DNA from 2 places in the Streptomyces sp. NBC_01142 genome. Region 1 is predicted to be linked to the other one. Evidence: riboswitches for the same ligand, from Rfam matches in the RefSeq annotation. Region 1 holds a riboswitch; the other holds the start of a gene.

Evidence for each region. A riboswitch is a leader RNA that binds a small molecule or an ion and turns the genes downstream of it on or off. The one in region 1 is predicted to bind glycine.
Region 2: linked by a shared signal. The riboswitch ahead of gcvT (glycine cleavage system aminomethyltransferase GcvT) and the one ahead of gcvP (aminomethyl-transferring glycine dehydrogenase) in region 1 are both predicted to bind glycine.

What each region holds. Positions count from the first base shown of each region.
Region 1 is NZ_JAPEOR010000002.1:13,233-20,245, forward strand. It holds gene gcvP (aminomethyl-transferring glycine dehydrogenase) at 1-2,496, opposite strand, end outside; glycine riboswitch at 2,694-2,791, opposite strand; gene OG883_RS17415 (PRC-barrel domain-containing protein) at 2,915-3,301, shown strand; gene OG883_RS17420 (DNA polymerase IV) at 3,208-4,710, opposite strand; gene OG883_RS17425 (MerR family transcriptional regulator) at 4,761-5,357, opposite strand; gene OG883_RS17430 (bifunctional nuclease family protein) at 5,526-5,999, opposite strand; gene OG883_RS17435 (MerR family transcriptional regulator) at 6,053-6,796, opposite strand; gene OG883_RS17440 (FHA domain-containing protein) at 6,838-7,013, opposite strand, start outside.
Region 2 is NZ_JAPEOR010000001.1:1,323,079-1,330,091, reverse strand. It holds gene OG883_RS06295 (enhanced serine sensitivity protein SseB C-terminal domain-containing protein) at 1-242, opposite strand, end outside; gene OG883_RS06290 (enhanced serine sensitivity protein SseB) at 386-1,156, opposite strand; gene OG883_RS06285 (AAA family ATPase) at 1,274-1,924, opposite strand; glycine riboswitch at 2,085-2,182, shown strand; gene gcvT (glycine cleavage system aminomethyltransferase GcvT) at 2,333-3,457, shown strand; gene gcvH (glycine cleavage system protein GcvH) at 3,519-3,896, shown strand; gene glyA (serine hydroxymethyltransferase) at 3,922-5,181, shown strand; gene OG883_RS06265 (L-serine ammonia-lyase) at 5,407-6,789, shown strand; gene OG883_RS06260 (EF-hand domain-containing protein) at 6,931-7,013, opposite strand, start outside.

The DNA.
Region 1 (7,013 bases):
GTCGACACTGACGCCGGTCGCCTTCGCCAGCGGCCGCAGGTCCACGATGCACTCGTGCGCGACCAGACCGGCCGGGCCCGTGTAGAGCACCGGGTAGTGCGGCTCCAGGCGCTTGGCGATGTAGTTGGCCGCGAGCACGGCGACCTGCGTCGCGCGCTTGAGGCCCTCGCCGCCCATGAGACGTACGTACGCCCAGGAGATCGGCAGGATGCCGGCCGAGCCCCACGGAGCGGCCGAGATCGGTCCGACGCCGGTCTCGGGACCCGCGGTCGGCTGGAGCGGGTGGTTGGGCAGGTACGGGGCCAGGTGCGCCCGCACACCGACCGGACCGACACCCGGTCCGCCACCGCCGTGCGGGATACAGAAGGTCTTGTGCAGATTGAGGTGCGAGACGTCGCCGCCGAACTTGCCCGGCTTGGCGAGGCCGACCAGCGCGTTGAGGTTGGCGCCGTCGACGTACACCTGGCCACCGGCCTCGTGCACCTGCGCGCAGATGTCGGCGACGTGCTCCTCGAACACTCCGTGCGTGGACGGGTAGGTGATCATCAGTACGGACAGCTCGTCACGGTACTGCTCGATCTTGGCGCGGAGGTCCTCTATGTCCACCTCGCCGTCGTCGGCGGTCTTGACCACGACGACCTTCATGCCCGCCATCACTGCGCTGGCGGCGTTGGTGCCGTGCGCGGAGGAGGGGATGAGGCAGATGGTGCGCTGGGTGTCGCCGTTGGCGCGGTGGTACGCGCGTACGGCCAGCAGGCCGGCGAGCTCGCCCTGCGAGCCTGCGTTGGGCTGGATGGACACCGCGTCGTACCCGGTGACCTCGGCGAGACGTTCCTCCAGCTCGCGGATGAGCGTGAGGTACCCGGCGGCCTGCTCGACCGGCGCGAAGGGGTGCATCGCCCCGAACTCCGGCCAGGTGACCGGCTCCATCTCGGTGGTCGCGTTCAGCTTCATGGTGCAGGAGCCGAGCGGGATCATGCCGCGGTCCAGCGCGTAGTCACGGTCGGCGAGCTTGCGCAGGTAGCGCAGCATCGCGGTCTCGGAGCGGTGCTGGTGGAAGACGGGGTGGGTCAGGTAGTCGTCGCTGCGCAGCAGGTCCCGGGGCAGCGCGTCCGCCGCGGCCTCGTCCAGTGCCTCGATGTCGGCCTCGACGCCGAAGGCGGTCCAGACGGCGGCCAGCTGGCTGCGTCCGGTGGTCTCGTCGCAGGCGATGGAGAGGTGGTCGGCGTCGACGAGGTGGAGGTTGACCCCGCCCTCACGGGCGGCGGCGACCACCTCGGCGGCCTTGCCGGGCACGCGGGCGGTCAGCGTGTCGAAGTACGAACCGTGCACGACCTCGACACCGCCGGCCTTGAGCCCCTCGGCGAGCAGCGTCGCAAAGCGGTGGGTGCGTCGGGCGATCCCCCGGAGGCCGTCGGGACCGTGGTAGACGGCGTACATGCCCGCCATGACGGCGAGCAGCACCTGGGCCGTGCAGATGTTGCTGGTGGCCTTCTCCCGGCGGATGTGCTGCTCGCGGGTCTGCAGCGCGAGCCGGTAGGCCTTGTTGCCGTCCGCGTCCACGGAGACGCCGACGAGCCGGCCGGGCAGGCTGCGCGCGAACTTCTCACGGACGGCCATGTAGCCGGCGTGCGGACCGCCGAAGCCCATCGGGACGCCGAAGCGCTGAGTGGTGCCGACCGCGATGTCCGCGCCGAGCTCGCCGGGCGAGGTGAGAAGGGTCAGCGCCAGCAGGTCGGCGGCGACGGTCACGATCGCGCCGAGCTCGTGGGCCTGCTCGATGACGGGCTTGAGGTCCCGCACGGCTCCGGAGGCGCCCGGGTACTGCAGCAGCACGCCGAAGACGCCGCGCTCGGCGATCTCGGCCGGGATGCCCTCGCTCAGGTCCGCGGTGACGATCTCGACACCGGTCGGCTCGGCGCGGGTCTCGATCACGGCCAGAGTCTGCGGCAGCGCGTCGGCGTCGATCAGGAAGACGCCGTTCTTGACCTTGCCGACCCGCCGGGCCAGCGACATGGCCTCGGCGGCAGCCGTGCCCTCGTCGAGCAGTGAGGCGCCGGAGGTGGGCAGGCCGGTCAGGTCGGCGACCACCGTCTGGAAGTTGAGCAGCGCCTCGAGACGGCCCTGCGAGATCTCCGGCTGGTAGGGCGTGTACGCCGTGTACCAGGCCGGGTTCTCCATGACGTTGCGCAGGATGACCGGCGGCGTGAAGGTGCCGTAGTAGCCGAGCCCGATCATCGGTGCCAGCACCTGGTTGCGGTCGGCGAGGGTGCGCAGTTCGGCGAGAACCTCGGCCTCGGTGCGCGCGTCCGGGAGGTTCAGCGCCTCCGTGCTCTTGATCACATCAGGCACCGCGGCGGCGGTCAGCTCGTCGAGCGAGCCGTAGCCCACCTGCGCGAGCATCTTCGCCTGGGCCTCGGCATCGGGCCCGATGTGGCGCTGCTCGAAGGGGGTGCCTCGCTCCAGCTGGGAGAGCGAAATGCGGTTGGCGGTCATTAAGGAGGCCTCCTGGTCTGACACGACCTGCGAGGGGCACCACGGCGCGGATGCCCGGACGGCCTCCCCCTCTGTCATCTCAACCTGAGAGCTTCACCGGACCGTCCGCACACGCGTTTTCGCGCATACGACGCTCCGGCTTTCACCGTCGGTGAGAGCGGATGCCGTCCGACGCCCGCCCTGCTTTCCAGAGTGACCTCGTCCGTGCGGTACAGGGGCCTGAGAGATTCCGGGGAGGATTTGCTCCTTCGGCGCCGCCGGCAGTTTCACCGGAGGACTCTCCCGCACAGGGTCAGCAGCCGTCTGCCAGCCTACCAGCGCGCCCCCTCGGCGATCCCTCGAGTGGCCGACGCCCAGGATGTGCACTTTTGTAGTATTCACAGAGCAGTTGCGAGCAATGCGACCTGTAGGAGGGACCGTGCAGACCGATATCGATCCGCGCAGCCTGATCGGCCGCAAGGCGTTCGACCGCAATGGCAGCAAGATCGGGACTGTGGACGAGGTGTATCTGGACGACGCCACCGGGGCGCCCGAGTGGGCTGCTGTGCGCACCGGCCTGTTCAGCCGTGACGCCTTCGTCCCGCTCGAGCCCAGCGAGCTCGTCGACAACACCCTCCACGTCCCGTACGAACGCGCGCTGATCAAGGATGCCCCGGACTTCGGCGTCGGCCGCCATCTCTCGCCCGAGCAGGAGCTCCAGCTCTACCACCACTACGGCCTCGAACTCTCCGAGCCCCCCGAGACGCCCACCCCCTCCTCCGGCTCCGACCGGGACTTCGGGCGGCTGGCCGGCCAGGACGACTGACCGGGGCCACCGGCCGCCGGGGGCAGCGCCACCAGCGGCAACGGCTCGGCCGCCTCCAGGTCGGGGTCGTCCACCCGGAAGGTGCGTACGCGCCCCGGCTCCGACCCCGGCTCCTCGAACCGCACGGTGACCCGCCCCACCCCACTGCCCTGCACCCACCCCGCCCCGTACTCCGCATGCCGTACGTCGTGTCCGGCCGGCCAGCGCCGCTCGGCGAGCGCCTCGGGCTCCGCAGTGACCGCTCCCCCCGCTTCCTGGCTCTCGGGCGCCTCCGGCTCGCCCTCCTCCCCCGCTCCGGCCCGCGCCTCCGCCTCCGCGGCCATGGCGTGCTCACCGGCGGCGGCCTGCGCGAAGAGATCCTCCTGGGTGTAGTCGGCCAGCCCGGTCACACCGACCCCCAGCAGCCGCACCCCGCCCGTGGTGTCCACGGCCTCCAGCAGCCGCCCGGCGGCCTCCCGCACCACCCCGGGGTCGTCCGTCGGCCCGCGCAGCGTCTCCGAGCGTGTCAGCGTCGAGAAGTCGTAGCGCCGCACCTTCAGCACAATGGTCCGGCCCGAGTGCCCGGAGGCCCGCAGCCGGGCTACACATCGCTCGGCGAGCCGCTCCACCTCGATCCGCACCCGCACCCGGTCGTGCAGATCCACGTCGAAGGTGTCCTCCACCGACACCGACTTCGCATCCCGCTCGGCCACCACCGGCCGGTCGTCGTGCCCGAGGGCCATCCGGAACAGTGAGGCCCCGTGGGCCCTGCCCAGCAACCGTACGAGCTCGTCCTCGCCCGCCTCCGCCAGGTCCGCGATCGTGGTCATGCCGGCCCGCCGCAGATGCTCCCCGGTCGCCGGCCCCACCCCGGGCAGCGTCCGCACCGGCATCGGCCCGAGCATTTCCCGCTCCGTGCCCGGTTCTATGAGCACCAGCCCGTCGGGCTTGGCCTGCTCGGAGGCGATCTTCGCGAGCATCTTGGAACCGGCGAGCCCGACGGACCCGGTGAGCCCGGTGACAGCACGGATGTCCGTACGCAGCCGCTCACCGGTCTCCCGGGCGGACCGGGCGTCATCGGCCGTGCCCCCTGCTTCCAGGTCCACGAAGGCCTCGTCCAGGCTCAGCGGCTCCACGAGCGGCGAGAGGCTGCCCAGGAGCTCCATCACCTGCTCGCTGACTGTGCGGTACAGGGAGAAGCGCGGCACGAGATAGGCGGCATTGGGTGCCAGCCGTCTGGCCTGCGCCATCGGCATCGCCGAGTGCACCCCGAAGCGTCTGGCCTCGTACGAGGCGGTGGCCACGACTCCGCGCGGCCCCAGCCCGCCGACCACCACCGGTTTTCCGCGCAGACTCGGCTTCGCCGCCTGTTCGGCGGCGGCGAAGAAGGCATCCATGTCCAGATGCAGAATCGTCGGCGCGGTTCTCACACGACCGATGCTGCCCTACGCCACTGACAACGGCGCCGAATGAATTCCGCTCAGACTGCCCGGTCGCGTCTGCGCCTGGCCAGCTCGTCGGCGGGGTTGTTCCCGACCAGGGTCTCGCCGGTGTCGATGCGCTCGCCGTGCAGCTGCGACAACGCTGCCTCCACATCCCGCCACACCACGCCCACGGCGATCCCGAAGATCCCCTGGCCGCCCTGGAGCAGGTCGACCACCTCGTCGGGCGAGGAGCACTCGTAGACCGTCGCGCCGTCACTCATGAGCGTCATCCGCTCGAGGTCGCTGAAGCCGCGGGCCCGCAGATGCTGCACCGCGGTGCGGATGTTCTGCAGCGCGACGCCCGTGTCCAGGAAACGCTTGACGATCTTGAGGACGACCACATCGCGGAAGCTGTAGAGCCGTTGGGTACCGGAGCCGTACGCAGGCCGCACGCTGGGCTCGACCAGACCCGTACGGGCCCAGTAGTCGAGCTGCCGATAGGTGATGCCCGCCGCCGCACACGCGGTCGGTCCCCGGTAGCCGATTGTCTCCGCACAGGGGTCGGCCGCACTCTCGTGAAGCGGATACGGCCCGCCCTCCCCCAGACTTCGTCCGGGGGTGCCCCCAACCGTACCGTCGCCGCTGCTTCTCACGCCGACCCTCCGTCCTAGACCTGCCCTCTCGACGGTAGGCAGTCACCAGGGGCGCGTCAACGATCGCCACACTCGGCACGCCGAGTGATAATCACCCTGAGAGTGGTTTCCCGTGCCCCTATTCGGGGAAAGGCTACTCGAATGCGCTAACGGCGCCCGGCTCGGCGGTCACTGGCTGTTGGTGCCGAAGTCCTCCGGCGAGATCTGGTCGAGGAACTCGCGGAACTTCTCCACCTCGTCCTCCTGTTCGTCCGGGATGGCAATCCCGGCGTCGTCGAGCACCCCGTCACTGCCGTAGATCGGCGTACCGGTGCGCAGCGCAAGCGCTATGGCATCGGACGGCCTGGCGCTCACCTCGACTCCGCTGGCAAAGACCAGCTCCGCGTAGAAAACCCCTTCGCGCAGGTCCGTGATGCGGACTTCGGTGAGCTCCTGGCCCACCGCCTCCAGCACGTCCTTGAAGAGGTCATGGGTCAGCGGCCTGGCAGGTGCCATGCCCTGCTGGGCAAAGGCAATGGCGGTCGCCTCCCCGGGACCGATCCAGATGGGGAGGTACCGGTCGCCTCCCACTTCACGCAGGAGCACGATCGGTTGGTTGGAGGGCATTTCCACCCGGACACCCACAACGTCGAGCTCGTTCACACAGCAACCCTAGGTCGTGCCCGGCCGGTTTGGGTAGTCGGGCTCCCCCAAGATCAGTGCAGCCGTACTCCGAGTGCCGTCTGCACCAGTGCCGCATGCAGCCGTACGGCGAGCGCCGCAAGCTCTTTCGTGGTCGCCTCGGCATGTGCCCTGGTCTGCGGATTACGGTGCCGCCGCAGCGGTGCCACCACCTGCTCGACCAGCCCGGCCTCACGCTCGGCCGCAGCCTTCATGACGCGCAGATGCCGCGGCTCGAGGCCGAATCTCCCCAGGTCCGCGACAAGTCTGGCTACGGTCACCGATTCGGAGTCGTAGCCACCGTCCTGATCGGACGCAAGAAGGCCGTACGCCTCCCACTCGGCCAGCTCCTCCTCGCTCGCCTCCGCGGCGGCCAGGAGCTCCGCCCGGCCCACCCGGGCAGCGGTCGGACGCTCGGACTCGGACTCCCAGGAGGCATCGAGCAGTTCCCGCTGCGGCGCCTGGGCAGGCAATTGCACCTGGTCGCCGCGGACCAGTGCGTCCAGGTGCTCCCGGATGACCTTCAGCGGAAGATAGTGGTCCCGCTGCATCCGCAGGATCTGAGCCAGCCGCTCCACGTCTTCCGGGCTGAACTTGCGATACCCCGAGGGCGTCCGGCGCGGCTCGACCAGCCCTTCCGCCTCCAGGAAGCGGATCTTGGAGATCGTGACTTCGGGAAACTCGTCGCGCAGCTGGCCGAGCACCGAACCGATGCTCATCAGCCGCTCGCCCGAGGTGGCGGTGCCGTGACCGGCACCGCCCGTCGGTGTTCGCAGCATGTACCTTCCTGGGGTCCCCCCGGACGGAGTCCGGGGAAGGGTCACACGCCCCGCTGGCTTGCGTAGAAGACCAGCCGGTACTTGCCGATCTGAACCTCGTCACCGTTGGACAGAACGACGGAGTCGATCCGCTCACGGTTGACATACGTGCCGTTGAGGCTGCCCACGTCGGAGACGGTGAAGCGGCCGTCCGGGCCCCTGCGGAACTCCACATGCC
Region 2 (7,013 bases), on a different contig from region 1:
GAGACGGCGAGTTCCTGGGCGGAGGTCACACAGGGGGCGTAACCGACGCCGTCGACCTCCATGTTCCCGTACTGGGCGTCGGGCGAGCCGGCCTGGCCGTGCCACAGGAGCATCCAGATCTGGCCGCTCGACGGGTCGGCGATCGCGTGCAGCAGCGCCTCGTACGCGTCATAGCGTCCGGGAGTCACCTGGCGCAGCATGTGCTCGACCTGCCCGGCCGCCGCGGTGCCTGACGCACTCACCCTGGGTTCCGCCCCTCTTCGATCGACCATTCAGCACGACCTCCCCACAGCCTGCGGCGTGGGAGGTGCCCCCACCGGGCACACGGTGCGGCGGTAAAGCCATGAAACCAGCTTAATCGGCAGAGCTGACACCGACTTGACGACTACACGTGCTGTCGTTGATAGAAGGGCCGGACCCGCTCCAGCATCCATGCGCCGACGGGGTCCTGTGTCACGTCCAGCAGAACGAGGCTGACCGGCCAGCCGACCTGCGCCCGGCCCAGTGCGCGACCCAGCGCGTCCATCGGGGCGTTGCGGTCGGCGCCCTCCCAGGAGGAGAGCTGGACGCCGATGAAGAGGGTCGGCGAGTCGCCCTCGATGGAGGCGAGCGCGCGGCGTGCGGTCAGTACGACGCCACAGGCCTCGAACTCGCCTGCCGCGGCGGCGAGGAAGTCGACGGGTTCCTCCTGCCAGTCGGGCTCGAAGAGCCGCACCCTGCCGCCGCTCGCGGGTCCGTCGAGGAGCGTGCGCCCCACCCGGCACAGTTCGGCGACGGCGGGCGGGGGCAGCGGGGTGCCGACGGTGCCGCCCGGATTGACGGCGATGCCGAGCTGCGGGGGCAGTCCGCGGGCGAACTCGCGGGCGGGGGCGACGGTGAAGGACATATGGCTGCCGACGCACTGCAGGAACTGCTGCTCGGAGCTGTAGACCGGTACGTAGGGAGCCCCGTCGATCTCCATCGTGGGCAGATCGAGGGCGGGGCTGTCGGGCCCGCCGCCGTTGGGCAGTGGCACCCAGACATGACTGCGCCCGAGCACCTCGACCAGCCGCCCGCCGGCCGAGGGGTTGCCGAGCGAGGCGCCGAGCACCTCTTCGAGCTCGTTCCCCGGCCAGCCGCCGTGCGGATACGGATGGGCGTGCTCCGGTGTCTCCATGTGCTGTCCTTCTCCCCCTGCTTCCCACGGTCTCGCGCTCCGACCCTAACGCCGCCGTGGAGCCGCACCGAGAGCGGGACGGCCCCCAAGCTGCGGGCGGCACGCCGGACGCGGCCCCTACGGGCCCTCGAAGCCGATCCGGGTCAGCGTGCCCGCCGCGTCGCGGTCGAGGAGGACTGCCGAGGCGCAGCCCTTGGGCAGGCTGCCGGACTCCGCGTCGGCGATCAGGCGGCCCACCGCGCGGCGGTGCCGGGCGAAGGCGTAGCCGGAGACTCCGCGGCCGCGCTCGCGCTGGCCCTCACGGGCGACGGCGGGGGTGACATCGAGCAGCACCAGGTGAAGGCCGCTCCCGCGGCGGCGGACCTCACGGGCCAGCCACCGCCGTACCCACGCCTGGGTGCCGCAGTCGTGCACGACGACGCTCTCGCCCGAGCGCAGTACGCGTCGCAGTCCGGCGTAGTGCGCGATCCGTACGAGCGGGCGGTAGACGGCGTACGGCAGCAGCCGCGGCATCCGCGCGCCCCACCGGTCCCGGGTGTCCTGCGAGTCGATTCCCCGGCTGCTGGCCGCCCGCCGGATCAGGGTGGACTTCCCGCTGCCGGGCAGGCCGGAGACGACCACCACGTCACCCGCGGCGAAGTCCAGGCTGCGCGGGCTGCGCCCGGACCGGTCCCTCAGGTCGCGCAGGACGGGCGCGGGCGCCCCGAACAGCCGCCGGGCGGGCACCCCCGCGGTCGTTGCGTAAGCCTCGGGCCGCTGCAACGTCATCAGCCTCCCCCATGTCGGGTCATCCCACCCTTGCCCATGAAGTGTAAAGAAACGGTAATACAGCACAACCGTTTTGCGGCTGAGGCTCGACCGTGGGCCGGACACCCCACTCCCCCACGATGCGTGCAATGATGTGCGCGCCAACTGCATACCGGCCGCTTGAATCCACGCGGGAGAGTCCTGGCCACTGTGTGCGCCGGGCGCCGAAGGAGCAAGTCCCTCCCTTGAATCTCTCAGGCCCCGTACCGCGTGTGATGAGGCAGATCTGAAAAGCGAGCCGCTGTCGAGTGGCTCCACCCAAGGTGCAAGTCACGACCATCATGACGTGTGGTCGCGGCGAACCTCTCAGGTTCCGATGACAGATGGGGAGGATTGTCCTCGCCGGCCATTGCCCTGGGAGTCACATCTATGAGCAACGCCCCCCGTCTGACCGCCCTCGATGCCGTGCACCGTTCGCTGGGCGCGACCATGACCGACTTCGCGGGCTGGGACATGCCGCTGCGGTACGGCAGCGAGCGCGACGAGCACAACGCCGTCCGTACCAAGGCCGGTCTTTTCGACCTCTCCCACATGGGTGAGATCACCGTCACCGGACCGCAGGCCGCCGCGCTGCTCGACTACGCGCTGGTCGGCAACATCGGCGGCGTCGCCGTCGGCCGCGCCCGCTACACCATGATCTGCCGCCCGGACGGCGGAATCCTCGACGACCTGATCGTCTACCGCCTCGGCGGGAGCGAGACCCCCGAATACCTCGTCGTCGCCAACGCGGGCAACGCCCAGGTGGTGCTCGACGCCCTCACGGAGCGGGCGGCCGGTTTCGACGCCGAGGTCCGCGACGACCGTGACGCGTACGCGCTGATCGCCGTCCAGGGCCCCGAGTCCCCCGGCATCCTGAAGTCGCTGACCGACGCCGACCTCGACGGGCTGAAGTACTACGCGGGTCTGCCCGGCACGGTGGCCGGAGTTCCCGCGCTGATCGCCCGTACGGGCTACACCGGCGAGGACGGCTTCGAACTCTTCGTCGAGCCGCAGCACGCCGAGAAGCTCTGGGTGGCGCTGACCGAGGCCGGCGCCCCGGCCGGTCTGATCCCCTGCGGCCTCTCCTGCCGCGACACGCTGCGCCTGGAGGCGGGCATGCCGCTGTACGGGCATGAGCTGACGACCGCGCTGACGCCCTTCGACGCCGGTCTCGGCCGGGTCGTCAAGTTCGAGAAGGAAGGCGACTTCGTCGGGCGTACGGCTCTGACGGCCGCCGCCGAGCGCGCCGAGTCCAGCCCGCCGCGCAAGCTCGTCGGCCTGATCGCCGAGGGGCGCCGCGTTCCCCGCGCCGGCTACCAGGTCGTCGCCGGCGGCCAGGTCGTCGGCGAGGTCACCTCGGGCGCGCCGTCGCCCACGCTGGGCAAGCCGATCGCCATCGCATACGTGGACGCGGCGCACGCCGCGCCGGGCAGCGAGGGCGTCGGCGTCGACATCCGCGGCGCCCACGAGCCGTACGAGGTCGTCGCGCTGCCGTTCTACAAGCGCCAGAAGTGACCTTCAGTACTCTCCCTTGCCCGTTTCCCAGCACTCCCCCGCGTACAGGAGAATTCAGCTCATGAGCAACCCCCAGCAGCTGCGCTACAGCAAGGAGCACGAGTGGCTGTCGGCCGCCGAGGACGGCGTGTCGACGGTCGGTATCACCGAGCACGCGGCCAACGCGCTCGGCGATGTCGTGTACGTCCAGCTCCCGGTGGTCGGCGACACGGTGACCGCGGGCGAGACCTGCGGTGAGCTGGAGTCGACCAAGTCGGTCAGCGATCTGTACTCCCCGGTCAGCGGTGAGATCACCGAAGCCAACGAGGACGTCGTCAACGACCCGTCGCTGGTGAACTCCGCCCCCTTCGAGGGCGGCTGGCTCTTCAAGGTGCGCGTCAGCGGGGAGCCGAAGGATCTGCTCTCCGCGGACGAGTACTCCGAGTTCTCCGGTAACTGAGCCCACGACCACGACAGGGATCGAGATGTCGCTTCTCAACACCCCGCTCCACGAGCTGGACCCGGATGTCGCCGCTGCTGTCGACGCCGAGCTCCACCGTCAGCAGTCCACCCTCGAGATGATCGCCTCGGAGAACTTCGCTCCGGTCGCGGTCATGGAGGCCCAGGGCTCCGTCCTCACCAACAAGTACGCCGAGGGCTACCCGGGCCGCCGCTACTACGGCGGCTGCGAGCACGTCGATGTCGTCGAGCAGATCGCCATCGACCGCATCAAGGCGCTGTTCGGCGCCGAGCACGCCAACGTCCAGCCCCACTCGGGCGCCCAGGCGAACGCGGCCGCGATGTTCGCGCTGCTCAAGCCGGGCGACACGATCATGGGTCTCAACCTCGCCCACGGCGGGCACCTGACCCACGGCATGAAGATCAACTTCTCCGGCAAGCTCTACAACGTGGTCGCGTACCACGTGGACCTCGAGACCGGTCAGGTCGACATGGCCGAGGTCGAGCGCCTCGCCAAGGAGTCCCGCCCGAAGCTGATCGTGGCCGGCTGGTCGGCGTACCCGCGTCAGCTGGACTTCGCCGCCTTCCGCCGGATCGCGGACGAGGTCGGCGCGTACCTGATGGTCGACATGGCCCACTTCGCGGGTCTCGTCGCCGCCGGTCTGCACCCCAACCCGGTGCCGCACGCCCATGTCGTCACCACCACCACGCACAAGACCCTCGGCGGTCCGCGCGGCGGTGTGATCCTGTCGACGCAGGAGCTCGCCAAGAAGATCAACTCCGCGGTCTTCCCCGGTCAGCAGGGCGGTCCGCTGGAGCACGTCATCGCGGCGAAGGCGGTCTCCTTCAAGATCGCGGCCTCCGAGGAATTCAAGGAGCGCCAGCAGCGCACGCTGGACGGTGCCCGCATCCTCGCCGAGCGCCTCGTCCAGGCCGACGTGACCGAGCACGGCGTCTCCGTCCTCTCCGGCGGCACGGACGTCCACCTGGTCCTCGTCGACCTGCGCAACTCCGAGCTGGACGGCCAGCAGGCCGAGGACCGCCTCCACGAGGTCGGCATCACGGTCAACCGCAACGCCATCCCGAACGACCCGCGGCCGCCGATGGTCACCTCGGGTCTGCGGATCGGCACCCCGGCGCTGGCCACCCGCGGCTTCGAGGAGGAGGACTTCCGCGAGGTCGCGGACGTCATCGCCGAGGCACTGAAGCCGACGTACGACACCGAGGCACTGAAGGCGCGCGTCTCGGCGCTCGCCGCGAAGCACCCGCTGTACCCGTCGCTCTGAGCGAACGGGCGTCGCAGGGCCCGGGCCCGTACCCCGCCACAAGGGGTGCGGGCCCGTCCCGTGCCGTTCTGCCGCCCAGGCTGTGAGTCGAGTCTCGCCCGACACCCCTCCGAGCCGGTCTTGTCACTCGATCGAGTTACGCTCGTCTTCTACAAATACGCCTTACCGCACCAAAGCTCTCCTTACCGCACCGCCCACCACGAGCAGACAAGGGAGTCCGTCACCGTGGCCATCTCCGTCTTCGATCTCTTCTCCATCGGCATCGGCCCGTCGTCCTCGCATACGGTCGGCCCGATGCGGGCGGCCCGCATTTTCGCCGGCCGCCTCAAGAAGGACGGACTGCTCGCCCAGACGGCCTCGGTCCGCGCCGAGCTCTTCGGCTCACTGGGTGCGACGGGTCACGGTCACGGGACGCCCAAGGCCGTACTGCTCGGTCTGGAGGGCCACTCTCCCCGCACGGTCAACGTCGAGACGGCGGACGCCGAGGTGGAGCGCATCCGGCAGACCGGCCGGCTGCGTCTGATGGGCGCGGAGATAGGGACGGCTCACGAGATCGACTTCGACGAGCCGAACCAGCTGATCCTGCACCGGCGCCGTGCCCTGCCCTACCACGCGAACGGCATGACGCTCTTCGCGTACGACGGCTCCGGCACCCCGCTGCTGGAGAAGACGTACTACTCGGTGGGCGGCGGTTTCGTCGTCGACGAGGACGCCGTCGGCGAGGACCGGATCAAGCTCGACGACACCGTGCTGAAGTACCCCTTCCGCACCGGCGACGAGCTGCTGCGGCTCACCCAGGAGACCGGCCTGTCCATCTCCGCCCTGATGCTGGAGAACGAGAAGGCCTGGCGCACCGAGGAGGAGATCCGCGAGGGGCTGCTGGAGATCTGGCGGGTCATGCAGGCCTGCGTCTCGCGCGGCATGTCCCGCGAGGGCATCCTGCCCGGCGGTCTCAAGGTCCGCCGCCGTGCGGCCAACTCGGCCCGCCAGCTGCGCGCCGAGGGCGACCCGCTGGCCCGCGCGATGGAGTGGATCACTCTGTACGCGATGGCCGTGAACGAGGAGAACGCCGCCGGCGGCCGCGTCGTCACCGCCCCCACCAACGGTGCCGCGGGCATCATCCCGGCCGTCCTGCACTACTACATGAACTTCGTGCCCGGTGCGGACGAGGAGGGCATCGTCCGCTTCATGCTCTCCGCCGGCGCGATCGGCATGCTCTTCAAGGAGAACGCCTCGATCTCCGGCGCCGAGGTCGGCTGCCAGGGTGAGGTCGGCTCCGCCTGCTCGATGGCGGCGGGCGCGCTCGCCGAGGTACTCGGCGGCACCCCCGAGCAGGTCGAGAACGCCGCCGAGATCGGCATGGAGCACAACCTGGGTCTGACCTGCGACCCGGTCGGCGGTCTGGTCCAGATCCCCTGCATCGAGCGCAACGGCATGGCGGCGGTCAAGGCCGTCACGGCCGCGAAGATGGCGATGCGCGGCGACGGCAGCCACAAGGTCTCCCTCGACAAGGTCATCAAGACCATGAAGGAGACCGGCGCGGACATGTCGGTGAAGTACAAGGAGACCGCGCGCGGCGGCCTCGCGGTGAACATCATCGAGTGCTGAGCACCTCGCGCGGGCGCGGTCTCCTTCTGCCGTGTCAGCGAGGGCCGGGCGCCGGCGCCTGCCGAGCCGGTGAGGGTCGGCTCCTGGCGGCCCCCGGCCCAATGACGGGAGTTCTGGGGGCCGCGGAGCCGCTTCGGTGGATCAGGCCTTGTTCAGCGAGGCCCAGAACTCGTCGAAGGTCAGCTGACCGTCGCCGTTGGCGTCCTTGGTCTTGATCACTGCTT